DNA from 2 places in the Paenibacillus sp. GM2FR genome. Region 1 is predicted to be linked to the other one. Evidence: riboswitches for the same ligand, from Rfam matches in the RefSeq annotation. Region 1 holds a riboswitch; the other holds the start of a gene.
What was found. A riboswitch is a leader RNA that binds a small molecule or an ion and turns the genes downstream of it on or off. The one in region 1 is predicted to bind S-adenosylmethionine.
Positions count from the first base shown of each region.

Region 1 (15,405 bases):
ACAGGAGGATTGAACATGTCCACAATTGTGACACCATTTACCGATCAGAGAATGGCCGAGATCGTTGCGAAAGTCCAAAGCGGCGAACGCCTGAATCTTGAAGACGGTGTGTATTTGTATCAAACCGATGACCTGCTGACCCTCGGGCAGCTGGCTAATGAAGCCAATTTGCGCAAGAACGGGAAAAAAGTTTACTTCATTGAGAACATGAGTCTCTATTTCACGAATGTATGCGAATCCCACTGCGCTTTTTGCAATTTCCGGAAAGATCAAGGCGAGGAAGGCTCCTATACCCTGTCCGGCGCTGAGATGATCGAGTATGTCGAGCAGCATATTCATCCCGGCATTCGTGAATTTCACATCGTTGGCGGACATAATAACCATGTGCCGTTCCAGTACTATGTAGATTCCCTGAAGGCATTGAGCGAGCGTTTCCCGGAAGTAACTCTGAAAGCCTATACCGCGGCAGAGATTGAATTCTTCACTCGCATTAGCGGACTTAGCACAAAGGAAGTACTCCAAGAACTGCAAAAAGCAGGTCTCCAATCCTTAACAGGCGGCGGCGCCGAAATTCTGTCTGACCAATATCGTCAGAAGATGAAGGTGGACAAAGCCAACGTCGATCAATACCTCGATGTTCACCGTACCGCACATAAGCTTGGTATGAAGACGCACACCACCATGCTGTACGGATCGATCGAAAGCCATGAGGACCGGATCCGCCATATGCTGCAAATTCGGGAACTTCAGGATGAAACCAATGGATTCATGGTATTCATTCCGCTGTCCATGCAGCCGAAGAATAAGAATGCAGGCATCATGCGCCGCAACTCGGCCTACGAAGATTTGAAAACCATTGCCATCAGCCGTCTGATGCTCGATAATATCGACCACATCAAAGCGTACTTCATTAATATCGGGCCGCAATTAACTCAAGTGGCTCTCAGCTTCGGCGCTTCCGACGTCCATGGTACGATCCTGAAAGAACGTATCAGCCATGCTGCAGGAGCTTTAACACCGGAAGGGCTGACACGCAAAGAGCTCGTCTGGCTCATTCAAGGCGCAGGCCGGATTCCGGTTGAACGCGATACCTTCTACAACGAGATCAAGGTTTACGAATAAGTCTTACCAGCAGGGATTTAAGCAAACGAGAGACGTTCCAAAAAACGGAAAACAGGTTAAAGAGATAATATAGCGTGGGTAACCTAAGCCGCTTCTAGCGGCGTTTTTCTTGCGAATCGGCGCTCACCTTCTTATCTCTTGAGAAAGGAAGAAATTTATGAAAAAGCTCGTCATTCTCGGCGGAGGCTATGGTGGTCTTGCCCTAATTCAAGAATTATTCAGCAGCTATCTTCCTCCGGACGTGGAGGTCGTGCTCATCGACCGCATGCCGTACCAAGGACTCAAAACCGAATATTACGCGCTGGCAGCAGGCACCGTGGCCGATACCGCCGTTCGTGTTAAATTCCCGGTGTATGACCGCCTCCAAATTGTATATGGTGAAGTCACATCCATTGATCTGGAGAAGAGGCTTGTTAACCTGACGAACAACGATCCCGTGGAATACGATCAACTCGCCATTGCTCTGGGATGTACGGACCGTTATCATGGCGTACCGGGCGCTGAAGAATTCACGTTCAGCCTGCAATCTTTCTCTGCATCCCGGGAAACCTATTTGCACCTGAACAACCTCAGACCTTATGGTCATGTTCATATCATTGGCGGAGGCTTAAGCGGCATCGAACTCGCTGCCGATCTTCGTGAAAGCCGGCCTGACCTTAATATCGCCATCTTGGACCGGGGACAGCGGGTACTTTCTTCTTTTCCTAACCGTTTGTCTGCTTATATTCATCGCTGGTTTGAGGAACACCATGTGGATATCCACAGCGGCGTTTCCGTATCCCGAGTCGAGAAGGACGCCGTGTACAATCTGGATGTGCCTATCCCAACCGACTTGGCTGTATGGACGGCGGGCATTCAGCCCGTAAAGGTCGTACAGGATCTCGATCTGCCAAAAGATCGCAGCGGACGTATTCTGCTGAACGAGTGGTATCAGGTTCCGTCCCATCCGGAAGTATACGTGATCGGCGACTGCGCAAGCCTCCCGTTCGTCCCGAGCGCGCAAGCGGCCGGGGCTCAAGCCGAGCAAGTGGGACATGTCATGAAAGCTATATGGCGTGAGGATACGCCAAAGGTATCTCCGCTGAAGCTCAAGGGAACCCTCGGCTCCCTCGGCAAACATGCAGGCTTTGGACTCATGGGCAGCACTTCTGTGCTGGGCCGGGTACCAAGGATATTGAAGAGCGGTGTTCTCTGGAAATCCAAGCGTCACTACTAGCTCCCGGTAGGTTGCAGACGCGTTGTTGCTCCTTACGGAATATGCCAGGTATCAGCGTCAGCTTTCCTCTTCGCTGTCCTGAAAGCTTTCGAGCCTAGCTTTGACAACGTCAAGCAGTTCTTCTGCCGTAGGGGCCTCGACCCATTCGCCATCCACATAAGCGAAGGGCATCAGGTAGCACTGACCGCAGCTGGTCAGACAGCCGTATTCGATGACTTGACAATCGTACTCGGCTTCAAGCGTCTGGAGAACTTTATCCGTGCCGAAATAGGAATTGCTTGTGCAAAACTCAATGATAATGGACATTGTTATAAGACCTGCCTTAAGATTGGCATTTTATTTTGCCGGTTTATGTACTATAATATAGGGAGGAAAGGAGTTGAACAAGATGAGTGAAAACACGCAAACCACTGTATATGATGAAGTGGCTGAAGTGCTTGATAAACTTCGTCCGTTCCTGCAGCGCGACGGCGGTGACGTGGAACTGGTTGACGTTGAAGACGGCATCGTTAAGCTGAAATTGATGGGTGCATGCGGCAGCTGCCCTAGCTCCACCATTACTCTGAAGGCAGGGATTGAACGCGCCCTGGTTGAAGAAGTAGAAGGCATTCAAGAAGTAGTTCAAGTATTCTAAATCTTCTTTAACTATAAAGAGTCTTGGTTCCCTCGTGGAATCAAGACTCTTTTTTTTGAGATTAAAGAATGTATAAGTTTTCAGCGAAGCGTAAGCCATTCTTTAATCGCATTTATGTGTTTTGGGGTCCCCTCAAAGTATTTGGAATAAGAATCGGAAGCATAGGCTCCACTTTGTGGAGCTATTTAGAGAATGATATGTTATTCCGGTTTAATCAACGGGCGGATCGGGTCCAGCCCGCCGGATATATCCATAATATTGCCGGTAATGAAATCCGACTTATCCAGGCATAGGTATTCGATCACTCTCGCAACGTCTTCCCCGCTTCCCGATCGTCCGCGCGGGGTCAGCCCATCTTGAATGCCTGACACTTCATCGATGGTCTTCTCTTTATTTGCTCCGCGGATGTCCCCCGGACATATCATATTCACGGTGATTCCATACGGTGCTTCTTCCACCGCAAGCGTCTTCGTAAAGGAAACCAGGCCCACCTTGGCAGCCGCGTAGGCTGAACGTTGAGGCCACGCGCGGGCTTCTCCGGCATGTCCGAAACCGAAGTGGATGATGCGTCCCCACTTTTTCTCCCGCATGGCTGGCAGAACGCGGTGGTCCAGCAGCATGACGCCGGTTAAATTGCCATTCACCATATGTACGATTTCGTCGCGGCTGTACTCTGAGAACAGACGACGCTCCCGAATGAACGGTCCCGCATTATTAACAAGGATATCGATGCTGCCCAGCCGCTCCTCCGTCTGATCGACCAATGAATACAGCTCACGTTCGCTGGCGATATCGGCTTTAATTGCAATGGATTTCACGCCAAACCCCTCAATCTCACGGGAAAGCGCCTCCGCTTCATCCTTGCTGTTTACATAATTTATGGCTAGATGACATCCCTGCCGGGCTAACGACAAAGCTGTCATTTTTCCCAAACCTGTCGCACTGCCTGTAATCAGCGCCACTTTTCCCTTCAAGGCTTTCCCTCCTTAGATGGATATCCTTCCTTCAGTATAAAAGATTTGATAAGGCCTAACAACTTGCAACCCGGCAGAGATGGGCGTTGACACAAAAAAAGAAAGGGCTTATCCTTCAAGACCGATAGGTCTCTTTTGGGATAATGCCCTTTCTTTACAAATACGAAAAATTTATATTCAGCATATTCGAGCTTTGGAACTCGAATTAGAATGCCGGGATGACGGCGCCTTTGTACTCTTCTTCAATGAAGGTTTTCACGTCCTCGGAAGTCAGCGCCTTCGCCAATTTTTGAATGGCGTCGGAATCCTTGTTGTCCGGACGAGCTACCAGCAGGTTGGCATAAGGGTTCTCTTTGTCTTCGATAAAGAGTGCATCCTTCGTTGGGTCCAGTCCCGCTTCCAGCGCGTAGTTCGTGTTGATGACAGCCAGATCCAGCTCATCCAGCATACGCGGCAGCATGGCGGCTTCAACTTCCTTGAACTCCAGGTTCTTCGGATTTTCCACGATATCCTTGGCGGTAGCTTCAAGCTTGGTTTCATCCTCGAGCTTAATGACGCCATTCTTGGACAGCAGGGTCAATGCACGGCCCGCATTCGAAGGATCATTCGGGATGGCTACAACAGCTCCATCCTTCAGCTCATCCGCAGATGTAATGGTTTTGGAATACGCACCCAGCGGCTCCACATGCACGGCGATCACGGACTCAAGATCCAGTTTGCGCTCTTTGATCTCGTTATCCAGGTAAGGCTTGTGCTGGAAGAAGTTCGCGTCGATTTCTTTGGAATCCACTTGCGTGTTAGGCAGAACATAATCCGTGAACTCTACGATTTCCAGGTTCACGCCTTCTTTTTCAAGCGCTGGTTTGACATGCTCCAAAATTTTGGCGTGCGGTGAAGGTGAAGCACCTACTTTCAAGGTTACCGTCTCTTGAGCACCGCCTCCTGTTGTTCCCCCTGGCTCAGCTGCGTTATCCGCAGGCTTGCTGCCGCACGCAGCCAGCACCGTAACCAAGGTCAAGCTGATCAATGCTAATGTCCATTTTTTCATTCTAAAAGTCTCCCTCCGAAAAAATATATTATTTATATGTTGTCTTCCTTGAAGCCTCATCAATCCCGTTATTTTCTTGTAAAATGCCGCACCAGGCGATCTCCTGCCATTTGCAGCAGCTGTACCAGCACGATCATCAACACAACGGCCAGAATCATGATCTCGGTCTCATAACGGTAATAGCCATACTTGATGGCCAAATCCCCTAATCCGCCGCCCCCGACTTGACCGGACATCGCGGTATAAGATACCAGGGTTACAATCGTGATGGTCATCCCCGCCAGCAGACCCGGACGTGCCTCCGGGAGGAGAACCCTCCATACGATTTGGCTTGTCGAGGAGCCCATGGCATGAGCCGCCTCAATCACGCCTTTATCCACTTCATTCAAAGCCGTTTCCACGAGCCTGGCGAAGAATGGGGCAGCGCCGATCACGAGCGGCGGAATGGTTCCCAGCACGCCGTACGAAACACCTACGAGCGACTTCGTAATCGGGATCATCGCAACGATCAGGATAATGAACGGAACCGAACGCAGGATGTTCACAATGAACGACAGGATCGTGTAACCAAAGCGCACCAAACCGGATGTAGATCTTGCAGCCATGTAGAGCAGCACGCCAACCGGCAGTCCGATGATGAAGCTGAACAATGCCGAAGCCCCCAGCATCCGAAGGGTATCCAATGTTGCCGTCCATATCTCTTTCCAGTCGATCTGGGTAAAATCAAGCCCGAACATTAATGAATCACCTCCACGTCTAATCCTTGTTCCAGCAGCTTCCGGATCGTATCTTCTATGGCACGCTCTTCCCCTTCGAAACGGACGATGAGCTGGCCATACGGCGTTTCTTTGATCGTGGAGATCGTGCCCTGCAGAATCGCAAAATTCACGCCCGTCTCATGAACGGTATGGGACAGAATCGATTCGTACGTTCTCGAACCAAGGAACGTAATCTGCACCGCCTTTGAAGGTCCATTCGCCTGGCCCTGAATGGCCAGCCGCAGCGCTTCGCCGCTGTCCATCTCCTGGCGGATAAATTCCTGGGTCACTTCATGCTTCGGCTTCAGGAACACTTCCGTTACCGGCCCTTGCTCCACAATGCCGCCTTGATGAATGACGGCGACCCGGTCGCATATGCTCTGAATCACATGCATCTCATGGGTAATCAGCACGATCGTCAGATGAAACTTTTTATTAATGTCCAGCAGCAGGCGCAGGATCGAATCGGTCGTCTGCGGGTCAAGCGCCGAAGTGGCCTCGTCGCACAGCAGCACTTCGGGATCGCTTGCGAGCGCTCTGGCTATGCCAACCCGCTGCTTCTGCCCGCCTGATAGCTGGGACGGGTATTTGTCCCGATGGGCCTCCAAGCCGACCAAAGCCAACAGTTCGGATACCTTGCGTTCCATTTCAGCCTTCGGCGTCTTGATCAGACGCAGCGGAAACGCAATGTTATCGTACACCGTCGCGGAAGATAACAGGTTAAAGTGCTGAAAAATCATGCCGATTTTGCGGCGTTCCGTCTGAAGCTGCTTCTTGCCAAGCGACGTTAAGTTCTTACCGTTCACCCACACCTCGCCCGAGGTGGGACGCTCCAACAAATTGATACAACGGATCAATGTACTTTTACCTGCACCGGAGTGTCCAATCACTCCGAAAATTTCTCCTTTTTCAATCGACAAATCCAATTCGGACAACGCAGTGGTTAAGGTTCCGGCTTTTCCGTACTGCTTCGTCAATTGCTTGAGCTCAATCAATCCGATAATCCTCCTTTTTCCGAAGCTTCATATCTATTTACCCAAAAGAAAAGAGCCTCTTTTTGTAGAATCAAAAAGGGCCCTCTTTACGTAAAAGTCAACGCCTTTTCTCATCTGTCAAAGCCAAGGGATATCCTGCAGCTTTGAAGGAATTAGCACCATGTCACTCCAAGCGCCACTGCGTTAAGCAATTACACGCTGGAGTCGGTTGCCGGGCTTCATCGGGCCTGTCCCTCCGCCTCTCTCGATAAGAAAACATCGATATGAAATTTTTCCGATTAATTTGATCTGATTTAATTACATTTAATGAATGCAATAGTTAGTATAGATTCTTTTCAGGTTTTTGTCAAAAGGAATTTCATGGCGATTTTGTGCCTAAGCCCTGACTCCATTTTTCCCCCAAAGCTCGTTCGTATATTTATAAGAGGCCGCCAGACTCCGGCATACCATATCGACACCTTGTTTGAGATCGTCCAGGTGCTGATCGATATCCTCCAGCTCGATCTTGTCCGACAGCCCTTGATGACGCTGCCATAAATCATCCTGCATCTCGGAATTCATGTAATGGATTTCGGCGTTGCGCCGTTTCCGAAGTGTGTTCAGCGGTGTTTTGTAACGCTCCTTGATCGCTTCCAGCTCTTTGGCCAGCTCTCCGTGGGCCTTCAGGAATTTAAACTGCCGCAGGACCGTAAAATAAGAGAAATGCGCCTTCACCTTGGAGGTATGAAGATCGTACAAATCGTTCAACACCGTCCCCAGCTTGTCAAGGATCGAGAATACCCGTATGAAGCCGTTTTTGTAAAAATACACATATCGTTGATATTCCCCTTGCTCCTGAATCGACATGTCATCGATGTAACCCGATTTGACCGATTGACTGAAATGCCTTGCCGCATTCCAGCTCTGTTCCAGCTCATCCAGGGAAACGATCAACCCCCGGGTCCAAATCTCAAGCTTGCGAAAGTCATGCGTCGGATCCTGATTTTTCTCCATTTCCTTCTGCAGCAGCCGGGTTGTCTTGACCATCGATTCGATGGCTTCCTCAAGCAGTCCGTTATTGTGCCGGGGCTGTTCCCCAAGTAACATACGAAGCATGGCGGTACCCCCTCGCGTCATCAAATTAATCTTGGTTCTTCTTGGACCGCTATTTGTCTAAATAGTGATTCCACCGCGTTCAACCGTCTTCACGTTATCCTCACGCGGGAATAACTCACCGGGGTATCCCGGTTGTGTTTCAGTTCGTTCACATAGAATGCCCACGAAACGACCAGACAACCCCCACAGAATGGAGCGACTTGAGATATTCCCTGGTTATCGGCTTCGTCAATCTTAATAAATATAAACAAATCCGCTGCCGAATCAAACCTTTCCAGTACCGCTTCGAGCGTCTTCCTTAAATCAGACAGGTTGAGCGGACGGTTAGACGGTTGGTATATCAATTCCCTCTCTATACAACAAAGCCCTCGAACGTTGGCCCGGGGACTTTGCTTAACATATGTTGCCTTACATTCGATCTCTTTGTTTCATGGTTTTTGCTTCTTTACTTATACGATCTTTTCACGAGGCATGTTGTGACCCGGCCGCATCTCAGCTTCAAGCGGCTTGCTGAGCTGCCATACCCGGACACTTAAATAACAGAGTACGCCGAATAAGGCCGAGATCAGCAGCGTGTGTCCCAGTGCGGAGAATACGTAAACCTCCTCGTTATGCATCGTTGCCATAATGAGGGCACCGCTAAACACCTGCAGCAGACAGAGCACGGTTGCCGAAATGCCCAGCATCTGTACCTCCCGGTTGTCGCGATTGCGCCAATATGCAAAATGCCCCATCACCGCCACCACGATCAGCAGCAGAAGCGCTGCCACCCGGTGCATAAAAGCGATGCCGACTCCACCGCTCAGCTCCGGGATCACTTCCCCGTTACACAGCGGCCAGCCGGAGCAGCCTTCCCGGGAATCGGTGTGGCTAACGAATGCACCAATATAAACGACGATATAGCTATACAGGGTTGTGCCCCAGACTAGATTACGGAAACCCTTGCTTACCCGAGGCAGACGTTCCAAGTCTACGGGCCCCTTCGCCTGTTCTACCCGCCGCATACCCAGAGCCAGCATGACGGAGCTCGCAAAAGCAATTAGCGAGAAGCCAAAATGCAGCGCCATAATCGCGGCCGATTGAGGCTTAACCACCGCTAGCGCCCCCATGATCGCCTGCACCACGACGAATACCGAGGTCCCGATAACATAAGCCATCAAATCCCGGCGATCCCGCTTGTACTTCCAGAACGCAATCAGCGAAGCCAGCGCCGCCAAACCCGCCATTCCGCTGACAGCCCGGTGGGAATACTCAATCATGGAGGATACCGTGTAAGCGGGAACAAATTTACCATTGCACAGCGGCCATTCCTGACCACAACCGAGTCCCGAGCCCGTCTTAGTCACAACCATGCCCCCGAAAGTCGCGCAGAACATAATTAAGCATGTTATGTAACTCAGCCATTTTAATTGTTTATCATTCACTTATCTCACCTGCTGCTCATATTCACTATTTAAACCTTTACAGGATCGCATCGTACACAGTCCACATTTCATTATACCTGATTCTACGGCTACGGTCACTTGAGCGATTGTGACAAAATGTTCAAAAATGAGAAAAACCTTCATGATGCAGGTACTTGACTTCGTAGCCCTACCTCTATCCGATATGTAAAACAACACCGCCGCCAGTTATAGATCAAGGCGGCGGTGCTATGGTCACTCTTACTTATGAATCGTACTGTATACGTCCACGGCACGCTGCAGGAAATCTTCAATCTCCTCGCGCGATTTGCGGAGTTTGTTAACGTAGCGAACCAGCTCACGTCCATCGGAATATGCAACAAAGCTGGGGATCCCCAAAATATTTTGCTGCTGACTCACGTCACCGACAGCATCGACGTCAACCTCTACCAGAGTCAATTGGTTTGAGAACTTCGTCTCAACCTCCGGCATGAATGGATCGATAAACTTGCAATCGCCGCACCAGTCTGCTTTAAATACGGCAACAGTCAGTCGCGGAGACTGGATTTCAACCTGAAATTCTGCTTCTGAAGTGATTTTTTCCATTGATTATCTCCCCTTTACGTCGAATTCCTTCACCCTTAGTGAATCAAAATGTTGAGTGGAAGTCAAATTTTAGAGCATACTGACATTATGATGTTCACAGGCTGGGATTAACCATTAGAAAGTGCAGGTGACCCCGAATGCACTCGAACGGACCCAAAGATAAAAAAAACCTGGGCAAGGATGTACGGTCATGGACGGCAACCCTTCCGCTAGCCCTGACAGAATCATGGTCGGGAATGATCGCATCGTGGAGATTCTCCTTAAAACTCCGGACAAGCAGACATGAATTGAAATGGGATCCCACAGCCGTTAGAACGATTCGCAGGCAGCTCAAGAACATTCTCTCCTCTCATCCCTATCTCCAGCAGAGCGTTTCCCCGTTTCCGTACCCTTCTATGCAAGGGTATAGCGACATTCGGATTCATGAGCCAGGTGCAGATGTTCAGCTATCTCAAGATGAGCAGGAGCTGATTCATCATATTCAAGAGGCCGCAGCCGAAGCCAACCGCAGCAATGTGACTCGTACGCAAGCCTATTTGGACTGTTATGTGTCACATCCAGAGCTGCATTGGGCCTTGCTGGCCCATATGGTCTCGCGTAATGCCGGGTGGAATATGAGCGATCTGAAGGGCGGATTGATGTCGGATCTCATGGATCCCACATTCAAGAGCAATTTGTATCGTTTCTTGGAACGCTGCAATGCGCTGATCTTCCAGGACGCCTACCCCCAGCTGCTTCTCTATATACACAGTCGAAAAAAAGGGAAGCCCCTATTTCATTTGCTCCCCCACTTTCATGTTTCATCGTTCATGACACCGTTCTGGGAGCAGTTCTGGCAGGATCAGGGCAGTTCGCTGCTTACGGTGGGTCTCATCATTAATGAACAGAATTATATTGAGGGGCGAGTGGCGAGACATCCTTTTTACCGACAGCATATTCTACAGGATCCCTTCTTTCGGATGCATGAGCTGACCCGGTTGAATCAAATCGTGTTTCCGTTGGGCCAAGTCCATCGAACGGAGTCGGGCGCAAGCCCTGCCCAAAAGCCCCTTTCCCCAGCCAGGCCACTGGCCGGACTTACCCTACCCAAGTTTGACGACCTGTCCATTCGGATCAAGGCAGGCCGTTCGCTGTATGCTTTATTATTTGGATATGAGGAGATATACCGCGCCGTGCTGGCATTCGCACGGTCCACCAAGCACCAGGGATCGCGCGCCGAATATTGGCCGGCCTTATTTACGCCGACCCTTGAGCAAGCCATGAATCATGGCCATGAGGGATTTGACCTCATCACATCGGAATGGCTCCCGGGTGGCCAACGTCTGTATAGCCCTCATCTTGAAGAGATCTGGGAGGATGAAACTCCCGAGCCGATTCCCCGGTACGACTGGTATCAGGGCCGCGCGATGTTCAGGCATATCCGTAAACCGTTACGGCCGCTACTGCCGGATATCACCCACGCCCATCGGGCCGCTCTGGAGAAAACCTCCATCGTCCATGATGTGTCTGATCCGTTCGAGCGGCGGCATTAAAATGAAAAGAGACCGTCCCGATACTGCAAGGAAGGTCTCTTTTCGGTTCTATTCACACGATAAGTGCGTGTTCAAAAAGGTCGATTTTCAGCACCAAAGCTTATGCTTCCGATGTGCGTTTTTTCAAAACGCTTCAGTGTCTATGTCTTTATCCCCGCTCCCGCATACGTGCAGGCTGCAGTCTCATAAGCGGACGGAACACCTTCTGCAAAAGACGCGGGTAACTGCTCAGCTCCGATTGGCGCAATACGCCAAACACCACCAGCAGGACAAGATATATAATGACCACGGCCACGCCTACAACCAGGCAAGTCAGCAGGAATGCCAACCGTGCCGGCATGACATCAACCATCTGAATACCGGCCAGATTCAGGCCATATCCGATTCCACCGGCGGCAAGCACCGTCAGTACGAAGCCCGTCCAGCGTTTGCCCAGGATGGAGAAGGATACAATTGCTTTAATCGATCTTATATTCAGTATCGTAATGACAAGGAAACAAAGAGCCGTACTCCCAATGATACCGTAAATCCCAAAGAACGGAGCAAGCAGGAAGCTGGCTGCAAGCTTGACCACAACCCCGATCATCACGTGAATCATCGAAAGCTTGGCCTTGCCGATTCCAAGAAGAATGGAATTTGTCGTCATCATCGTGATCTGGAAAATCGTACCGAACGTCAGAAATCCAATAATCCCGCTGCCGCCCAAGGAACTGAACAGTAAACCATTGATGGAATAGGAAGCAACGCATAGCGCAATCACCATCGGCATCCCCGTCAATATGGCTATACGCATAGCCAGCGATACTTGCTGTTCCAAATGCTCCTGATCTTTCTTCGCAAAAGCGGCAGAGATGATCGGAATGAGCGAGGTGCTGAGGGCAATGGCTAGAATCGGCGGAATTCCCGCGACGCTCTGCGCCCGGTTTCCTAATACCGCGAGGGCTGCGGTGGCTTGTCCCAGACCAACCTGCCCGATCAACAGCGGTTTCACGATGGAGCTGTCAATAAAGTTAACTGCCGGAACCGCCAGGGAAGACAGCACAATCGGTATAGACAGCGTGAATATATCCCTGTATATCCCGCCAAGCGGAATGGAGCGGTCCGCCGCCGGCATCTTGAGCTCACGATCACTTCGGCGAAGTTTTACCGTGAAGTACAGCATGACGGCAAATGCTCCGATACTGCCGAGTACGCCCCCAAAGGAGGCGCCGGCCGCGATCCAGGTATCGTCGTATCCCATCCGCAGCAGCATGTAGGCCACGCCGATCGCTGTCAGAACCCGTGCAATCTGCTCGATAATCTGCGATATGCCACCAGCCGTCATATTATTGCGCCCTTGGAAGTATCCCCGCATCATGGCGATGGCCGGGAACAGCAGCAGCGCTGGGGCGAGTGCCTGAATGGCCGCGGCCGCCTCCGGCTGCTTAGCAATATGGGTCGCATAATAAGGAGCTCCGAAATAAAGCAGCAGCGTCATAATTACACCCGCTGCTCCGGCAAAAATAAGTGCAGCATGATAGACACGCCGGGCCTCCGCAGGCTTGTTCAAAGCATGACGCTCGGATACCATTTTGCTGAGCGTGCTGGGAATGCCGGCCGTTGCTACCGTTAACAGCATTAAATATACGTTATTGGCGATCGTAAACGAGGCATCCCCAATATCATTCAGCATATGCTCCAGGGGCACCCGCTGAGCAAGGCCCAGCACCCGGGCTACCAGCGCAGCAGCGGCCAAGATGATGGTGCCTTTAATAAATGACTCTTTCTTTGACAAAACCGTACCCTTCTTTCTCCTCCAAAGCGCCTCTTACAGCGATTCCTAAGCGTCTATTAGAAAATCCAAATGAAGAAAATAACAATCATCGCGAGCTGTAAAATAACCTTCACCACAATGCTGCTGAACAATCCAATGACCGATCCGAAACCAACCTTCATGGATTTGCTCGGTCCCGAGCCTGCCAGCATTTCACCCAGAAATGCCCCGATGAACGGTCCGATAATCAATCCAAAAGCGGGAATGACGAACGGTCCGATAATCAGTCCGATGGTGCTGCCCCATATCGAGGCTTTGGAACCGCCAAGCTTCTTAACTCCCCAGGCGTTAACCGCATAATCGGCAATGAACAGCACCACCAGAATGATGGTCTGAATAATCCAGAACCATGTATTGTAATGCTCGAATGTAAAGAACCAGCCGTAAACAAACAGCGCCAGGTAAATGGCGATAACCCCCGGCAGAATAGGGTAAATCGCTCCGGCCATCCCAATGATAAACAGAGCGATGACGATAATCCAGCCCAATACGTCCATCAACATCTCACCCTTCGATCAAAATATGATCCCTGATGACCTCAACGATACCGTCCTCATTGTTGCTGGAAACCACAAGGTCCGCTTCATCCTTTACCGTCTGCTGGGCATTGCCCATAGCCACGCCGAGTCCGGCCTGCTGAATCACAGCCAGGTCGTTCAAGCTGTCCCCTACGGCTACGACCTCGGACATGCTGATTCCGAGCAGCTCGCACACCTGTCCGATTCCGGTCGCTTTGTTAACGCCGAGCGGATTGATTTCCAGGTTATCCGGCGAGGAGTTCGTGATCTCCAGTCCACCCATATCCTGCAGGCGCATCAGAATGTTGTGGCGTACCTCATGATCATTCGTGGTGTAACCGAACTTCAGCCACTCCTGATTCGCGACATCGCCGATCCAGTTCTCAGAGTTATACAATCTTTCTACTGAATACGCCCAGAACCATGATCCGGTTTCAATGGCAAGTGCGTGCATTTGCTCCACAAGCTTGCTGTCGAGCAGCGCCCGGCGGTGCAATTCATATGGCGCGCGCCATACCTCCCCGCCGTTCACCGTTACCATCGGTGTCGTCAGTTCAAGCTGCTTGGCATACGGATAAGCATCCTGAAACGGCCGGCCTGTCGAGAGGCAGACGTGAATGCCGTGCCGTACCGCCTCTTTGATCCACTTCACCGTTTCCTCGGACACCTCATGATCGTCCCGCAGCAGCGTACCGTCCATATCCAGTGCCAATAATCGATATTTATGTTTCATGGTATTAACCCCCTTACGAATCACAAGCAAACATAACGACATTTTACCACAAAAGGCAGGTCGTCAAAACATCCCTCATGAATAGCAGCCCCCAGACGGGCCAAAACGGAGAAAAAGCCTAGGATCAACTAGGATTCCCCAAGCGCTCGAACAAATCCCACGCCCTTGAAATGAATGAGCAATGTAAAAGAAAGAATATGATTTCTTTTATGCTACGATACTTACTGAAGACAACCCCGAAAGGAGTCATAAAATCATATGACCAAACTCAATGAGAAGCCCGTCGTAACGGCAGAGATGCTGATTCGAAGACCGGTTTCAGAAGTATTCGAGGCTTTCATCAACCCTGAGATCACAACCAAGTTCTGGTTTACCAAAAGCAGCGGCAAGCTTGAGGAAGGCCATCATATCCGCTGGGTTTGGGAGATGTATGGGGTACATGATGACGTGTACGTTCAACATATTGAAGTGAACCGCCGCATCGCAATCGAGTCTTCGGACCAAACCAGGACCGAGTGGGCATTCACGTCACGCGGCGATCATGAAACCTTCGTTGCCATTACCCATTCCGGATTTACAGGCAGTGCGGATGAAATGGTGCAGGGAGCTATGGATTCCATGGGAGGATACACCATGGTGCTCTGCGGACTCAAAGCGCTGCTGGAGTTTGGCGTCGTCTTGAATCTGGTAGCGGACAAGGCTCCGGACGCCCATGTGTAACAAATAAAGAAACGGCAGCCAACCCTTTGAGGGCTCTTGGCTGCCGTTTTGCTATTTCCTATTATTCGTTGGAACTGCCATCCTCATTTCCACCCTCGGTTTGTTTAGGGTGAGGCGTACCGTCGAGTCCGTAAATTTCGTCATACGCATCGAAAATTTTGCGGGCAACCGGCGCGGCACTCTGGGAACCAAAGCCTGCTTCCGGTATGACGACGGCGACGGCCAGCTTCGGATTTTG
Region 1 covers NZ_MKZM01000008.1:4,551,229-4,566,633, forward strand. The annotation lists gene mqnE (aminofutalosine synthase MqnE) at 16-1,122, shown strand; gene PAEVO_RS20750 (NAD(P)/FAD-dependent oxidoreductase) at 1,280-2,338, shown strand; gene PAEVO_RS20755 (YuzB family protein) at 2,396-2,644, opposite strand; gene PAEVO_RS20760 (NifU family protein) at 2,727-2,972, shown strand; gene PAEVO_RS20765 (SDR family oxidoreductase) at 3,173-3,946, opposite strand; gene PAEVO_RS20770 (MetQ/NlpA family ABC transporter substrate-binding protein) at 4,152-4,994, opposite strand; gene PAEVO_RS20775 (methionine ABC transporter permease) at 5,063-5,731, opposite strand; gene PAEVO_RS20780 (methionine ABC transporter ATP-binding protein) at 5,731-6,747, opposite strand; SAM riboswitch class I at 6,855-7,001, opposite strand; gene PAEVO_RS20785 (Cthe_2314 family HEPN domain-containing protein) at 7,123-7,842, opposite strand; gene PAEVO_RS20790 (COX15/CtaA family protein) at 8,292-9,266, opposite strand; gene PAEVO_RS20795 (thioredoxin family protein) at 9,507-9,851, opposite strand; gene PAEVO_RS20800 (DUF2515 family protein) at 9,989-11,383, shown strand; gene PAEVO_RS20805 (putative polysaccharide biosynthesis protein) at 11,532-13,157, opposite strand; gene PAEVO_RS20810 (DUF456 domain-containing protein) at 13,214-13,693, opposite strand; gene PAEVO_RS20815 (Cof-type HAD-IIB family hydrolase) at 13,701-14,447, opposite strand; gene PAEVO_RS20820 (SRPBCC family protein) at 14,706-15,167, shown strand; gene PAEVO_RS20825 (peptidoglycan D,D-transpeptidase FtsI family protein) at 15,229-15,405, opposite strand, start outside.

Region 2 (15,405 bases), 370 kb from region 1:
TCGATTCTGTATTATCGACCAAAACCAATTTTATTTTAAAAAAATATAAACAAGACGGGATTATTTTTGAAGAACGTCAAGAAGACAATCGTCTCCTGATCTCGCCGTAAAGGAAGCGTGTGCTATGATTGTGAACGAACAGCAGCTTGCAGAAAATAACAGGAAATCGATGAGCTCCTATTTGGCGCCTAGGGTCAGGGACATTCAACCCTCCGGAATCCGGAAATTTTTTGATCTCGTCAGTGGAAATAAGGATATTATCACACTTGGTGTCGGTGAGCCTGATTTCGTAACGCCGTGGCATGTACGAGAAGCCTGCGTGTATTCATTGGAGCGCGGGTTTACAGGATATACGTCCAATGCCGGTATGCCGGAACTGCGGGAGGCGATCGCGGAATATTTGAACGACAGTTTCCACGTGACCTATAATCCTGCCAATGAAATGATTGTAACCGTAGGCGGCAGTGAAGCGATTGATCTGGCGCTGCGTGCCTTGATTGTACCCGGTGATGAAATTCTGATTCCCGAGCCGTGTTACATTTCTTACTCGCCGATTGCTTCAATCGGTGGCGGGGTACCCGTTGGTATTGAAACGACGGCAGAGCATCATTTCAAACTGACGGCCGAGGCGCTTGAAGCGCAAATCACGCCCAAATCGAAGATTCTAATCCTGTGCTACCCAAGCAATCCGACGGGAGCCATCATGACTTATGAGGATTGGCTGCCCATTGCAGAAGTGGTGGAAAAACACGATTTGATTGTGATCTCCGATGAAATCTATGCGGAGCTCACATATGAAGGCAAACATGTCAGCTTTGCCTCGATGCCAGGCATGATGGACCGCACCATACTGGTGAGCGGCTTCTCGAAGGCGTTTGCTATGACCGGTTGGCGTATGGGGTATGTGTGTGCTCATGCCGATCTGATCGGCGCCATGCTGAAAATACACCAATATACGGTTATGTGTGCACCCGCAATGGGGCAAGTCGCCGCGCTCGAAGCATTGCGCAACGGTATGGGGGAAAAGGATCGAATGGTTGAATCCTATAACCAGCGGCGCAGGCTCGTGGTTCAAGGGCTGCGGGAGATCGGTTTGGATTGCCACGAACCGCAGGGAGCGTTCTACGCATTCCCGAGCATCAAGGGAACAGGACTCGGCTCGGATGAATTTGCCCAGCGCTTGCTGACCGAGGCAAAAGTGGCTGCAGTACCAGGCACCGCATTCGGGCTTGGCGGGGAAGGATTCATCCGCTGCTCTTATGCTACATCCATTGCCCAACTGAATGAGGCCTTGGAGAGAATGGGCAATTTTGTGGAAAAAATAAAGTAGGCAAGGAAATCGTTGAACTTTTTCCTTGAATTAACAAAAAAATCACTTTCCATTGGCAAAATATATGTTATAATTTTATTTTGGGGGCAGAATTTTACTTTCCAAGGAGGGATCACCAGTGTTTTGTGATTATGAATTGTCAAACTACCGTGGTGACTATACGGCTGAAGACAATAATCACGGTAAATGGTCAATTAAATCAGCCAAATCCACTCCTCAGGAAATTACCTTGGAAGACGAAATTCATATGCTTCGCCGGAAGATGGAACAAATTTTTTTGGAAGAGCAGTCCTTCACATCGGAGATTGTTATCGAGATCAGCAGTTTGCTGGATTTGAAGATCAACGAATATATGAAGGCCCATCCCAAAAAGAAACTATAAAATACGACATGATTGAATAATACAAGGCTGCTCTGAGGCTAGATGCCTCACGGATCAGCCTTGTTTGCGTTTAAAACAATCCCCTGGTGCAAAAACTCGTCCCGGAATCATGATCAGCATGGGGCTTATTCTGCCGTAGAGGGACCGTTATTGGAAATTATGCTATAGTTGAGCATAATAAGAAAAACGTCTATCGACGTACTTTCTCAGAAGACAGACCGCGGTTAAAGGAAGTTTTTCTTGCGATTATAGAATTGCTCAGCTTCGCTGAAACTATAAATTCTATAATCTTAAGAAATATGGTGTGTTCGTTCAATATGGATCGGACTTTGAAATGGAGGAAGATGTGATGAAGGTATATACGAGAACGGGAGATGCGGGGGAAACTTCAATTATTGGCGGTCGTGTGCCCAAGGATGATCCGCGCATCGAGGCGTATGGCACGATCGATGAATTAAACAGCTTTGTCGGTCAAGCCGTATTTTTGGCCAAGGAAGCCGACTTTGAGGAGCTGCATCTTCAGCTCGTTCGAATCCAGCATGAACTGTTCGATTGCGGCTCGGATCTGGCCTATGCGAGACCTCGTGAGGATAAACTCAAGGTAAGCGCCGATCTTGTGGATAATCTGGAGGCATGGCTGGATGCATTCGAGGAGAAAAACCCTCCGCTTGAGCGTTTTATCCTGCCAGGCGGAAGCGCGTTGTCCTCCATGCTTCATGTATGTCGGACCGTATGCCGCCGAGCCGAGCGGTTGACCGTTTCGCTGCAGCGAACCACGGAAATCAATCCGGAGGTTCGCCGCTATCTGAACCGATTGTCCGACTATTTCTTTGTGACTGCGCGGGCAGCCAATGTGCACGCCGGGATTCCGGATGTCGAATATGAGCGAAGTGGAAAGGTGTTTCGGTAATTCATGAATTTGTATTATCCGCCAATCAGCTATGTCGTGTCACCGCAAGAAGACGGCATGCAGCTTAAGACCATTTTACAAAAACGAATGGGGGTATCCCGTAAGCTGCTCTCGCGCCTCAAGTTGACCGAGCAGGGCATCATGCTGAACGGGACCCGTGTATACATTAGCGTTAAAGTGCATGCGGGAGATCTGATCGAAATTCGGATGGAGCAGGAACGGTCAGACGATATGCTGCCCCAGCCGATGAAACTTCATATTCTGTACGAGGATGAGCATCTGCTTGTTCTGAACAAGCCGGCAGGGATCATCGTGCATCCGACGCACGGTCATTATACGGACACACTGGCGAACGGCGTTGTTCACTATTGGCAGGAGAAGGGCTGGAATTACCGGTTCAGAGCGGTTCACAGGCTGGATCAGGAAACCTCCGGCGTGCTGGTGGTGGCGAAGAATCCGTATATTCACCAGCATGTTTCCGAACAAATGATAGCCGGCACGGTTGACAAGAGGTATGTAGCATTTGTTCATGGCAAGCCTGCTGTGCCGTCAGGCGATATTGACGGTCCGATTGATCGGGATCCGTTAGAGCCCCACCGTCGCATCGTAACTCCGGATGGATATCCTTCATTGACACGGTATCAGGTATGCGAAACCTATCCTTCCGCATCCTTGGTTGAGTTGAAGCTGGAAACGGGCCGGACCCATCAAATTCGGGTGCATATGCTTAGCATCGGCTGTCCATTGATTGGAGATCAGATGTATAGGCACCCGGTTTACAGCGATCGGGAGTCGCCATCAGATGGGACGGAAGCTGCTTCCTATGAGAACGAGGGACCGGCAGAGCCGGAAGCCGCATCCATCATGAGGCTGGACCGGTGCATGGGCAGGCAGGCGCTGCATGCGGCAAGCCTGACGCTGATGCACCCGATTGAGGGGACCCCGATGGTATTCACCGCTCCGCTCCCTGAGGATATGAACTTTCTGAGAAACCTGCTTGCGGAAGAGGCGACCTAATTTTCAAAACAACATGAGAAGGAGAACGTATCGAATGAGCAAACTGAAAGTATATCAATACCCGAAATGCGGGACATGCCGTAACGCGGTGAAATGGCTGCAGAACGAAGGGCATGAGCTGGAACTTCAAAATATTTTTGAGCAACCGCCAAAGAAGGATGAATTAGCCGACCTTATCGCCAAGAGCGGCCTGGAGCTGAAGAAATTTTTCAATACGAGCGGCGAGGTCTACAAGGAAATGAACCTGAAAGACAAGCTGCCTGGACTCTCCGACGAGGAGAAAATCGAACTGTTGTCGTCCAACGGAAGATTGATTAAGCGTCCGATCGTGACGGACGGCAGTAAAGTGACCGTCGGCTTCAAGGCGGAACAATATCAGGATTCATGGCAGAAGTAGAATGGCCATTTTTTAGCCGGAGACAAGGACAGGCCCAATAAAGGCCGGTTAAAAGAGCTGATGGAACCCGATTGTTGAAGGGCAACGATCCGGCATTGACGCATTCTCCTGCTGGTAAAGGTAGAGCATCCCAAGGTCCTTGGACCGCCGGGATGCTCTTTTGTTTTAAGAGATAAGAACGTATAAACATCCGAGGCTTAGCATCCTTATCTCGCAAGAAAAACTTCCGCTACATGCGGTCTGTCTACTGAGAAAGTACGTCGATAGACGTTTTTCTTATGAACAGCCAATGATAGGAAATTCAAAGAAATGCCTTGTGACTAGCCCAAGTCTATATAGGGATATGGTATAATGACAAGGTATATTTAAGGTTATATCAGAGAAGTTAAAGTTAGGAGCGATCATGACTGTGATACCCAATCAACAACCATCCTTAATGCTTGTAGACGGGATGGCTTTATTATTTCGTGCTTACTATGCGACCGCGTCAAGCGGCTATATCCGTCGAACCAAAGCGGGTGTGCCGACCAACGCGATTTACGGCTTCCTGCGGTATATGTGGGATGCTATCGATAAATTTCAGCCTACCCATGTGGCGTGCTGCTGGGATATGGGCTCAAAAACATTTCGTACAGAGCAATTTGCCTCGTATAAAGGGAATCGTCCGGAAGCGCCGGATGATTTGGTTCCGCAGTTTTCGTTGGTGCGTGATGTGACGGAATGCCTGGGAATTCCGAATCTGGGCGTCGTGGGCTATGAGGCTGATGATTGCATCGGTACGCTGGCCAGACGGTATGGGGATAGCATGAATGTCATGATCCTGTCGGGGGACCACGATCTGCTTCAGCTCGTGAACGATTCGACTTCCGTCATTATTATGAAAAAGGGACACGGCAATTATATGCATTATACCCCGGAAACGTTGTATGCCGAAAAAGGACTTTCCCCAAGACAGGTGATCGATGTGAAAGGCCTGATGGGAGATACGAGCGATAATTATCCGGGCGTACGCGGGATTGGCGAGAAAACGGCGGTCAAGCTGATTCAGGAGTATGAATCCGTGGAAGGCATTCTTGCGAATCTTGATTCGCTGACCAAAGGGGTCCGCACCAAGATCGAGGCGGATCTGGAAATGCTGCATCTGTCCCGGGCTTTGGCCGAAATCCATTGCGAGGTTCCCATGGAGTGCGAATTGGATCTATGCCGCCTGAGCGTGGATCACGAACGGGCATTAACCAAACTGGAGGAGCTCGAGATGAAGAGCCTCGGCCATCTTTTTGGGGTGGCGGTGGTTTCCTAGTCATGTGGAGACCGTTTAATTTCGGAAGAACATCAATCTTGACCGGGTTGCTGCTTGGGGCCATGCTGCTTCTAATATCCGCATGTGCCTCCAACCAGACTCCTTCAACCGATACCACTAAGCAGCCCTCAGGGGCTGAGAAGAAGGTGGAAGTGATTGTTTCGGCAGCAGCAAGCCTAAAATCCAGCCTGGAAGAGACCGGACGACGATTTGAAGCAGAGTTTCCGAATGTTACGCTGCGTTATAATTTCGGCGGTTCGGGCTCTCTTGGACAACAGCTCGAGCAAGGGGCGCCTGTAGATTTGTTTGTATCCGCGGCAACGGAGCCGATGGATCGACTGGTCGAGAAGGGGATCGTACAATCCGATGCGGTTCAGTTGATGTTTCGGAATGCGTTGGTGCTGATTGAGCCTGTTGGCAAACAGAACGTGAAGCAGTTATCGGATCTGCTCAAACCTGAAGTACGCGTTCTGGCTATCGGGCAGCCGGATACGGTACCGGCCGGGGAGTATGCGAAGGATGCTCTTCAGAATGAAGGCCTTTGGGATGATGTCGAATCCAAGGCGGTGTATGCCAAGGACGTGACGCAAGTTCTCGCTTATGTGGAGTCGGGGAATGCGGATGCCGGTTTTGTGTATAAAACCGATCTGAAGAGTTCGACCAAGGCAAAACTTGCGCTTGAGGTCGACCCGGACAAGCACCAACCGATTGAATATCCTGCAGCGGTTCCGGGCAATGCCAAGCATCCGCAGGAGGCTGAGGCGCTCCTTGAATTTATGCGGAAGCCCGAGATCAGGGATATCTTCACGGAGGCTGGATTTGAGGTAGCGGAGGCGTCGCCGTGACCACGACCGAAATGTTCTGGATGCCGGTATGGCTGTCGATAAAAACATCACTGCTGTCCAGCATCATTGCCTTTATACTGGGATCAGCGGCGGCACGCTGGATGTCCCGGCGCGCGTTTGTCGGCAAAACGGCCGTCGAAACGCTGCTGATGCTTCCGCTTGTGCTTCCGCCCACGGTGGTCGGCTTTCTTCTGCTTGTCATGCTGGGCAGAAACAGCTGGATAGGTTCAGCTGCCGAATGGCTGTTTGCCAGGCCCATCATTTTCAGTTGGGGAGCCGCAGTCATAGCGGCTATAGTGGTCTCGTTTCCGCTTGTGTATCAGAGCATGCGGGTGGGCTTTGAGTCCGTGGACCCGGAGCTTGAGGATTCGGCGCGATCGGCCGGGGCCGGTGAATGGCAGGTGCTTCGCTGGATTACGCTGCCGCTGGTCCGCAGGGCAGGCGTATCGGCGTTCATTCTGGCTTTTGCCAGAGGCTTGGGCGAGTTTGGGGCAACCTGGATGGTTGCAGGCAATATACCGGGCGTCACGCAAACGCTGCCCACGGCGATTTACGTTGCGGTTAGCAATGGCGAAAGCGGGCTGGCATGGGCGTGGACGGCGGTCATTATTTTGTTCTCATGGCTGTTACTCGCCGCGTCAGGAACGGGCAGAAGCAGAGAAAGCGGCAGGTAGACTTGACGGGAGCACAATGTTTACATATGCTTCGAATAGAGCTTGTTAGCAACCAAATAGAGAACAAGGCACAGCACATCGTGGAGAGGATGGAAGAAGCATGAGTTTACTTGGAGCAATTGAAGCAGGAGGAACCAAGTTCGTTTGCGGCGTGGGTATGGAGGATGGAACGGTTGTGGAGCGAGTGAGCTTCCCGACAACAACCCCGGAAGAAACCATGGCAAACGTCTTTAACTTTTTTGCTGATAAGGATATAGAGTCGATCGGAGTCGGTTCTTTCGGACCGATTGATCCGGTGAAGGGCAGCCCGACTTATGGCTGCATTACAACGACACCGAAGCCGCATTGGAGCAATTACAATATTGTCAAAGCATTGGAAGAGCGTTTTCATGTTCCGATTGGATTTGATACCGATGTAAACGGAGCAGCTCTTGGAGAATATACATGGGGCGCTGCCCAGGGACTGGATAGCTGTCTGTATATCACCATCGGAACGGGAGTAGGAGCAGGCGCCGTGGTAGCTGGTGAATTGATCCACGGCTTGTCTCATCCGGAGATGGGGCATATTTATGTGCGCCGCCATCCGGAAGACCGGTATGAAGGGACCTGTCCCTATCACGCCGACTGTCTGGAGGGGCTTGCAGCCGGTCCGTCCCTTGGCAAACGTTGGGGAGTTCCCGGCGTGGAATTGACGCCGGATCATCCGGCTTGGGAGATGGAAGCTTATTATCTGGCTCAAGCGCTGATGAATTATGTCCTCATTCTGTCCCCTCAGCGTATTGTGATGGGCGGAGGCGTTATGAAGCAGGAGCAGCTGTTCCCGCTGATCCGCACGAAGCTTCAGGAGCTGCTGGCCGGATATGTTCAGCATCCAAGCCTTCATGACGGGATTGATCAATTCATCGTTCCGCCGATGCTCGGCGATAATGCGGGGCTCTGCGGCGCATTGGCGTTGGCCAAGCTGGCAGTAGATGAGGCGAAGAGCGTTCAGGCTTAACCTTATTTCTTAATTTCTTATATAGAGTGAGCCAAAATTGGTTTGATTTTATTACAGATTATGGTATTATGGTTTCAACAGTATAACGTATGGAACGGGAAGCACCTTTCTTTGTCGCTGCGGCGGAGGAGAGGTGCTTTTTTGCGTTGTATCATCGTTGTGCTGAATGCTTAAACGGGAGGTATTTGAGGGATGCAAATTGTGTTCATGAATCAGATGAGCGGAGCGGATGAGTCAGGTCATCTCCGTTCTGCTCAAGTATGGATCGGTGAGGAAGAGGGGGGATGGCAGCTCGGTTGGCGGAATATGGAACCGGACGGTGAAGTATCCGACGAGGAGTGGTATGAAGGGAATTCATGGAATGAGTTATTATGCGTGTACCGACATCAATTAGCGAAGAAGCTTGGAGAGGGCTTCCGGCCGCTTGTTGAGGGGGTATTCCATGAACCCGGAGAGACGGGAGGCAAGAATCTTCGTGTGCAGAAGCTGCAGTGCTACAGTGAGCTGTATGGCTCGGAGGAGCTGTACACGGAGCTGTGTGCCTGGCGCAGGAGAAAGGCGGCCTCCGGAAGAAAAGCCCCTTACTTCATTGCCAGCAATCGGGTGCTGCGCATGATTAGCGCCTTCATCCCCCAGAATGAGGAAGAGCTGCTGCAGCTTCCGGGAATCGGGGTCAGCAAGGCCTCGGAGCATGGGGCGGAGTGGCTGGAGATCACGACGAAAATCGAGCGAACCACAACCTTTCCATTGGATTGGGTTTATAAGCAGCTGCAGGAAGAAGTGTTCTTGTCCTGGCTGTATAAACAGAAGGAGCAGCGCTACAAGCAAGAGCTGGACCGCTTCCGAATCCGTCGTACGATGCTGCTTGGCATAGCAGAGGGAGCTTCGCTGACCCAGCTGGAAGAGCGCACCGCGTTATCTCGCCGGGATTTGGTTGAGGAATTGGAGGGGCTCGAGAAGGAAGGTTATGACACGGAGCAGCTGCTGGAGGTAGAATTGAATACGATGACGGCTTCAGAGCAGGCGACGGTATGGAAGGCTTTTGAAGAGCTGGGCGATACGTTTCTTAAACCGGTATTACAACGGGTATATGGAGAAGGACAAGCCCGGAATGGAGAGGTAGAAGAGATTGGCGGAACGGAGAAGCTGTATGAGCGGCTGCGCCTGATACGGATTCGCTTCCGGCGGGAAGAGCCTGGCAAAGCGAACGCAGGCTAATCCGCACGAACGAAATCAGGACGGATTTCCTTGTGCAAGGAGATCCGTCCTGATTCTGTCTGTGGAGATGTGATATTTCATATCCAGTCCTTTTTGCGGAACAGATAAAACATGAGGGCACCGGCAGAAATCATGATGCCTATAACTACATAATATGAATATTTCCAGTGAAGCTCAGGCATATTGTCAAAGTTCATGCCGTAGATGCCCGTAATCAGCGTCAGTGGAATAAAGATCGTTGTAATGGCGGTAAACACACGCATGATTTCATTGGCCCGATTGGCGATACTGGATTGGTAAGCCTCTCGAAGGTTCCCCATAAGATCCCGGTAGGTCTCGAAGGTTTCGGAAATTTTCACGGCATTTTCATAGATATCGCTGAAATATTTCTGCAGCTGGTCATCGATCAGCCGGAGATCTTTTTTGTTAAGTGTATTGATAACTTCCTTCTGCGGACCAAGCACCTTTTTCAACCAAAGAATCTCGCTTCGCAGACCGATAATCTCGCTTAAGTGTGTTTTTTTGGTATGCATCAGGATGTCTTCCTCCAGCTTTTCAATCCGCGCCTCGATGCGGTCCCCGACGGAGAAATAGTTGTCCGTGACAAGGTCGATCAAGAGGTAAAGGAAGCGGTCAGGCGTGCTGACTTCGTCCTCCCAGAGAAGCGGCTTAACGGTGCGAAGCTCGTGGATCTTTTGCTTGGTTACCGTAATAATAAAATGTCTGCCCAGGAAAACATTCAATGCCCGAAGGAAAATCTCTTCGTCGTCAAACCGGATGCTGTTCACGACGATAAAATAGTGGTTCTCGTATATTTCAATTTTGGGACGCTGCTCCTCTTCGCTGAGGCAATCCTCAACCGCAAGATCATGCAGGGAGAAGAGGGGCTGCAGTTCGGCTAAATCATCCACGTCCGCATCCAGCCAGTAGAAGCCGCTGGCCGGAGGCGTCAGCGTCATTTCGATGTCATCAATAGGGGTAAATACGCCCGAATCGACCAACCGGATTTTCATCTGATATCACTCCTTTGTCAAATACAAACTGCTTGGTTCAGCAGTAAAGGCACAGGATATCAGCCCACCGGTATACAGGCATGATTCAAGGAAGGTTAGAATACGATAAAAGCGCATGAAAAATAACGCCGCCCTCTGCCGGTAAGCTGATCTTAATCCTATGCGGTTGTGCGTCTTGTGCATCCAGTTTCTGGCTCGGGTCACCGTCCATCTTCCATGTCACCTCTTTCATACTCGGTTTTAAACAGCACTTGTCTAGTATAACGCCGGGTGTAGGACCTTTCAAGTTGAAAATCCGGTGCAATCAAGGGCCATTTGTACAGGGTATGGAAACCTTCGGTGAAGTGTGACGGACTTATGAAAAGGTTCTTGACGAAAAATTGGGAATGATTTAAAGTAAGTATCAATTACGAACCATTTAAGACAACTGAATAAAGCGAAATCTTATCAAGAGCAGGTGGAGGGACTAGCCCTATGAAACCCGGCAACCGGCGGCAACATCGCACGGTGCTAATTCTTGCAGGAGATACGACGCTTCTTCGAAGCCGTTGTATAGTCTGACAGATGAGAGAGGCGCATTGTGATACGTATATGATGACCTTTCTCTACTTCGAGAAAGGTTTTCTTGCGTTTATACAGTCTAACGCTCTTTCTCACAGCTTTTTATGGATGTATCATTTCATATTTCGAAGGAGTGAGCCACAATGCCAATTAAAATTCCGGATGCCTTGCCGGCAAAGGAAGTTCTGGCTGGAGAAAACATTTTTGTCATGGATGAGAGTCATGCATTTCATCAGGATATCCGCCCATTGCGAATTGCTATTCTGAACTTGATGCCAACCAAGGAAACGACGGAGACCCAGCTGCTGCGATTGATCGGTAACTCCCCGCTCCAGGTGGATGTTGTTCTTCTTCATCCGAGTTCCCACGTTTCGAAGAATACGTCGGCTGAGCATCTGAAATCATTTTACAAAACCTTTGAAGAAGTGAAGAACCGGCGTTTTGACGGCATGATTATTACAGGAGCTCCCGTCGAGCAGTTGGAGTTTGAAGAAGTGAATTACTGGGATGAGCTTACTGAAATCTTTGAATGGACCAAGACGCATGTGACCTCCACGCTCCATATCTGCTGGGCATCGCAGGCCGGGCTTTATTATCATTACGGCGTGCCGAAATACAGCCTCGAGGAAAAATGCTTTGGCGTATTTCCACATACGATCAATGAAGCATGTACCAAGCTGCTTCGCGGCTTTGACGAAATGTTCTTTGTTCCGCATTCCCGTCATACGGAAGTTCGGCGCGAAGACATTACAGGTGTTGACGATTTGGTCATCCTGTCCGAGTCCGAGGAAGCAGGCATTTATTTGGTATCCAGCCGCGATGGAAAGCAGATTTTTGCCACAGGGCATTCCGAATATGATGCGGACTCTCTGAAATGGGAGTATGACCGGGACGTTGCCAAAGGAATGGATATCGCGCTGCCGCGCAACTATTACCCGAATGATGATCCAACAAGGACGCCTCCGTCCATCTGGCGCGCGCATGCAAACTTATTATTTACTAATTGGCTCAATTACTATGTATATCAGGAAACGCCGTACGATATTGGTCCGCAAATATAGCAGTATACGGGAGGAGAGTTTGTGATGGAGAAGAAACCTTTGAATATAGAGAGCCGGCTGGCACAGATCGGGTCGGTGCAAGAACCGGTAACCGGAGCCGTGAATTTTCCGATTTATCAGGCTACGGCGTACCGCCATCCCAAATTAGGCCAGAGCACGGGGTTTGATTATGCCCGTACGAAAAATCCGACCCGGTCGGTATTGGAGGATGCCTGCGCCGAGCTGGAATCCGGTGATGCCGGCTTTGCTTGCAGCTCGGGCATGGCTGCCCTTCAGACGATTTTTGCTTTGTTCGGCCAAGGGGATCATCTGATTGTATCGCTGGATCTGTATGGTGGGACGTATAGGCTGCTGGAGCGGATTATGTCCAAGTTCGGCGTAACGGCTACGTACGTGGATACGAATGACCTGGATGCCCTGGAAGGGTCAAGACAGCCCAACACGAAGGCTGTCTTTGTCGAAACGCCGACCAATCCACTTATGATGATTACGGATATCGAAGCCGTCTGTACGTGGGCAAGGCGCCATCAACTGATCAGCATCGTCGATAATACGCTTTTGACTCCATATTTCCAAAGACCCATCGAGCTTGGGGCGGATATCGTCATACATAGCGCCACCAAGTATTTGGGAGGACATAACGATGTGCTGGCGGGTATCATCGTAACGAAGGGCAAGGAATTATCGGAGGAGATGGCTTTCCTTCATAACTCCATCGGCGCGGTGTTAAGCCCGACCGATTCCTATCAGCTGATGAGAGGCATGAAGACGCTTGCGCTGCGCATGGATCGGCACGAAACGAATGCCACCGCAGTGGCGACATTTTTGACAACTCACCCAGCGATCGGCGAGGTATATTATCCTGCCCTGCCGGATCATCCGGGACATGACATACAGAACCGTCAATCCAGCGGCAACACCGGCATCTTCTCCTTCAAGGTGAAGGACGCCCGCTATGTGGAGCCCGTGCTGCGGCATATTAAGCTGATTGCGTTCGCCGAAAGCCTCGGGGGCGTCGAGTCCCTGATGACATACCCAGCCGTCCAGACCCATGCGGACATCCCGCTTGAGATTCGGGATGCGATCGGTGTGGATGACCGCTTGCTCCGGTTCTCGGTCGGCATCGAGCATGCGGATGACCTGATCGCGGATTTGGATGCTGCGCTGGGCGCAGCTATGGCTGAAGTGGAAGGGAGCACGGGAGAATGAGCATCGATAAAGGCCCATCAGGCTTGGAAACGCAATCCAAGCAGTTATCAACAAAACGGGAGCGCGAGGAAGAACTCCGTTTCGAGACGAAATTATTGCATTTCGGCGGGGAAATCGACCGGGCAACCGGCGCCTCAAGCGTTCCGATCTATCAAGCCTCTACGTTTCATCATGAAGATATCTTTAACCCGCCCCAACATGATTACAGCCGTTCCGGCAATCCGACGAGGCAGGCGCTGGAAGATTATATCGCCCTCTTGGAAGGAGGCGTACGCGGTTTCGCTTATGCTTCCGGTATGGCCGCGATCTCCAGCTCGTTCATGCTGCTCTCCGCGGGCGATCATATGATCGTGACGGAGGACGTGTACGGCGGGACCTACCGCCTGCTGACCAGCATTCTGAGCCGTATGGGCATCGAGAGCACCTTTGTAGACATGACCGATCTGGATCAGGTGAAGGCGGCCCTCAAACCGAATACGAAAGCTGTCTATATGGAGACTCCTTCGAACCCGACCCTGAAAATTACCGACATTGGTGCCGTGACGGATTGGGCGAAGGAGCAAGGCCTGCTTACCCTGCTGGATAATACGTTCATGACGCCGTTTTACCAGCGTCCGATTGAATTCGGCGTGGATATCGTCATCCACAGCGCGACCAAATTCCTTGGCGGGCACAGCGATGTGCTGGCAGGTCTCGCGGTAGCCAGAACCCAGGAGCTTGGAGACCAATTGAAGCAACTGCAAAATGGTTTGGGCACGGTGCTTGGGGTTCAGGATTCCTGGCTCCTTATGCGCGGCATGAAGACACTCAGCACACGAATGGCCCACTCCGAGCAAAGTGCAGCCAAGCTGGCGGCCTGGCTGCAAGGGAGAAGCGATATTGAGCGAGTGTACTACCCTGGCCTCTTGAATCATCCGGGACGTGAAGTCCACGAGAAGCAATCGAGCGGTTATGGTGCGGTCATCTCCTTTGACGTCGGCTCAGGCGAGCGCGCCAAGCAGGTGCTGAACCATGTGAAGCTGCCGCTGGTAGCGGTCAGCCTGGGAGCTGTGGAGAGCATCCTGTCGTATCCGGCGATGATGTCGCATGCAGCGATGGGCGAGAAGGTTCGGCATGAACGCGGCATTACGGATGGTTTGCTCCGTTTCTCGGTTGGACTCGAGGATGTGGACGATCTGATTGCTGACCTGGATCGGGCTTTTGCTGCCAGTTACTAAAGATTTGCATGGAAGCAAGGACTTCATTTAAAGATATGCCAAATCATAGAATTCGGCATCCTGTCACGGACGGGATGTCGTTTTTAATGCCGGATTGTGGTAGGATGAGATAGAAAAAGTTTTACTGGTGATTTGTTATTTTGCTCTAAGTAGGGAGGCTGCAAGAATGAGTGCGGTAAACCGTATATTGGATAAAGCTTTACGCGGTGAGCGTCTAAACCTGGAAGATACCGTGACGCTTTTTGAAAGTGACGAGATTGAGAAAATTGGCCATGCGGCGGATGTGATGACAAAGCGCCTGCATCCGGATCCTATCACAACATTTGTTATCGGCCGGAATATCAATTACACGAACATATGTGATGTATTCTGCCGTTTCTGTGCTTTTTATCGCAGACCGGGCTCTTCCGAGGGCTATGTTCTGCCCGATGAGACGATTTTCCAGAAGATTCAGGAAACCGAGGATGTGAACGGTACTGAAATTCTGATGCAGGGCGGAGTCAATCCGGATTTGCCTTTCAATTATTATACGGACCTGCTTCGTAACATCAAGAAGCGGTTTCCTAACATTACGATGCATTCCTTCTCCCCAGCGGAAATTATGAAGATGGTGGAGATCTCCGGGCTTACACTCGAAGAGGTAATGCGCGAGCTTCACAGCGCGGGTCTGGATTCGCTGCCTGGCGGCGGCGCAGAGATCTTGGATGATCGCATCCGTAAAAAAGTCAGCCGTTTGAAAGGCACATGGCGCCAGTGGATGGATGTCATGCAAACGGCTCATAAAGTCGGCATGAACACGACGGCAACCATGGTGATCGGTCTGGGCGAAACGATGGAAGAGCGTGCGCTCCATATGCTTCGCGTACGTGATGCTCAGGATGAATGCATTCAGAACGGTTATGATTCCAAAGGCTTCCTGGCCTTCATTCCATTTACGTTCCAGCCGGACAATACAAACCTTAAGCGTGAACGCGAAACGCCGGAGGCGTACTTGAAGACGGTAGCCATCGGTCGATTGGCGATCGATAACGTTCCGAATTTGCAGTCGTCCTGGGTAACGATGGGGCCTGAGATCGGCAAACTGTCACTCAGCTACGGCTGTAATGACTTTGGCAGCACGATGATGGAGGAGAACGTGGTTTCTTCCGCAGGAGCTGTGTATAAGGTCAATATTGAATCGATTATTCAATTGATCCGCGAGACCGGTAACATTCCGGCTCAACGCAATACCCGGTATGATATTCTGCGCGTGTTCGAAGATAACAGCACCGTTG
Region 2 covers NZ_MKZM01000008.1:4,181,145-4,196,549, reverse strand. The annotation lists gene PAEVO_RS19005 (Lrp/AsnC family transcriptional regulator) at 1-110, shown strand, start outside; gene PAEVO_RS19000 (aminotransferase class I/II-fold pyridoxal phosphate-dependent enzyme) at 125-1,330, shown strand; gene PAEVO_RS18995 (aspartyl-phosphate phosphatase Spo0E family protein) at 1,449-1,712, shown strand; gene PAEVO_RS18990 (cob(I)yrinic acid a,c-diamide adenosyltransferase) at 2,062-2,622, shown strand; gene PAEVO_RS18985 (RluA family pseudouridine synthase) at 2,626-3,639, shown strand; gene PAEVO_RS18980 (arsenate reductase family protein) at 3,674-4,036, shown strand; gene PAEVO_RS18975 (5'-3' exonuclease) at 4,440-5,336, shown strand; gene modA (molybdate ABC transporter substrate-binding protein) at 5,375-6,181, shown strand; gene modB (molybdate ABC transporter permease subunit) at 6,178-6,855, shown strand; gene PAEVO_RS18960 (ROK family protein) at 6,956-7,852, shown strand; gene PAEVO_RS18955 (HRDC domain-containing protein) at 8,045-9,070, shown strand; gene corA (magnesium/cobalt transporter CorA) at 9,148-10,083, opposite strand; SAM riboswitch class I at 10,525-10,654, shown strand; gene metA (homoserine O-acetyltransferase MetA) at 10,788-11,705, shown strand; gene PAEVO_RS18940 (PLP-dependent transferase) at 11,730-12,914, shown strand; gene PAEVO_RS18935 (aminotransferase class I/II-fold pyridoxal phosphate-dependent enzyme) at 12,911-14,131, shown strand; gene mqnC (cyclic dehypoxanthinyl futalosine synthase) at 14,298-15,405, shown strand, end outside.
Region 2: another riboswitch for S-adenosylmethionine. It lies ahead of metA (homoserine O-acetyltransferase MetA); the one in region 1 lies ahead of PAEVO_RS20780 (methionine ABC transporter ATP-binding protein).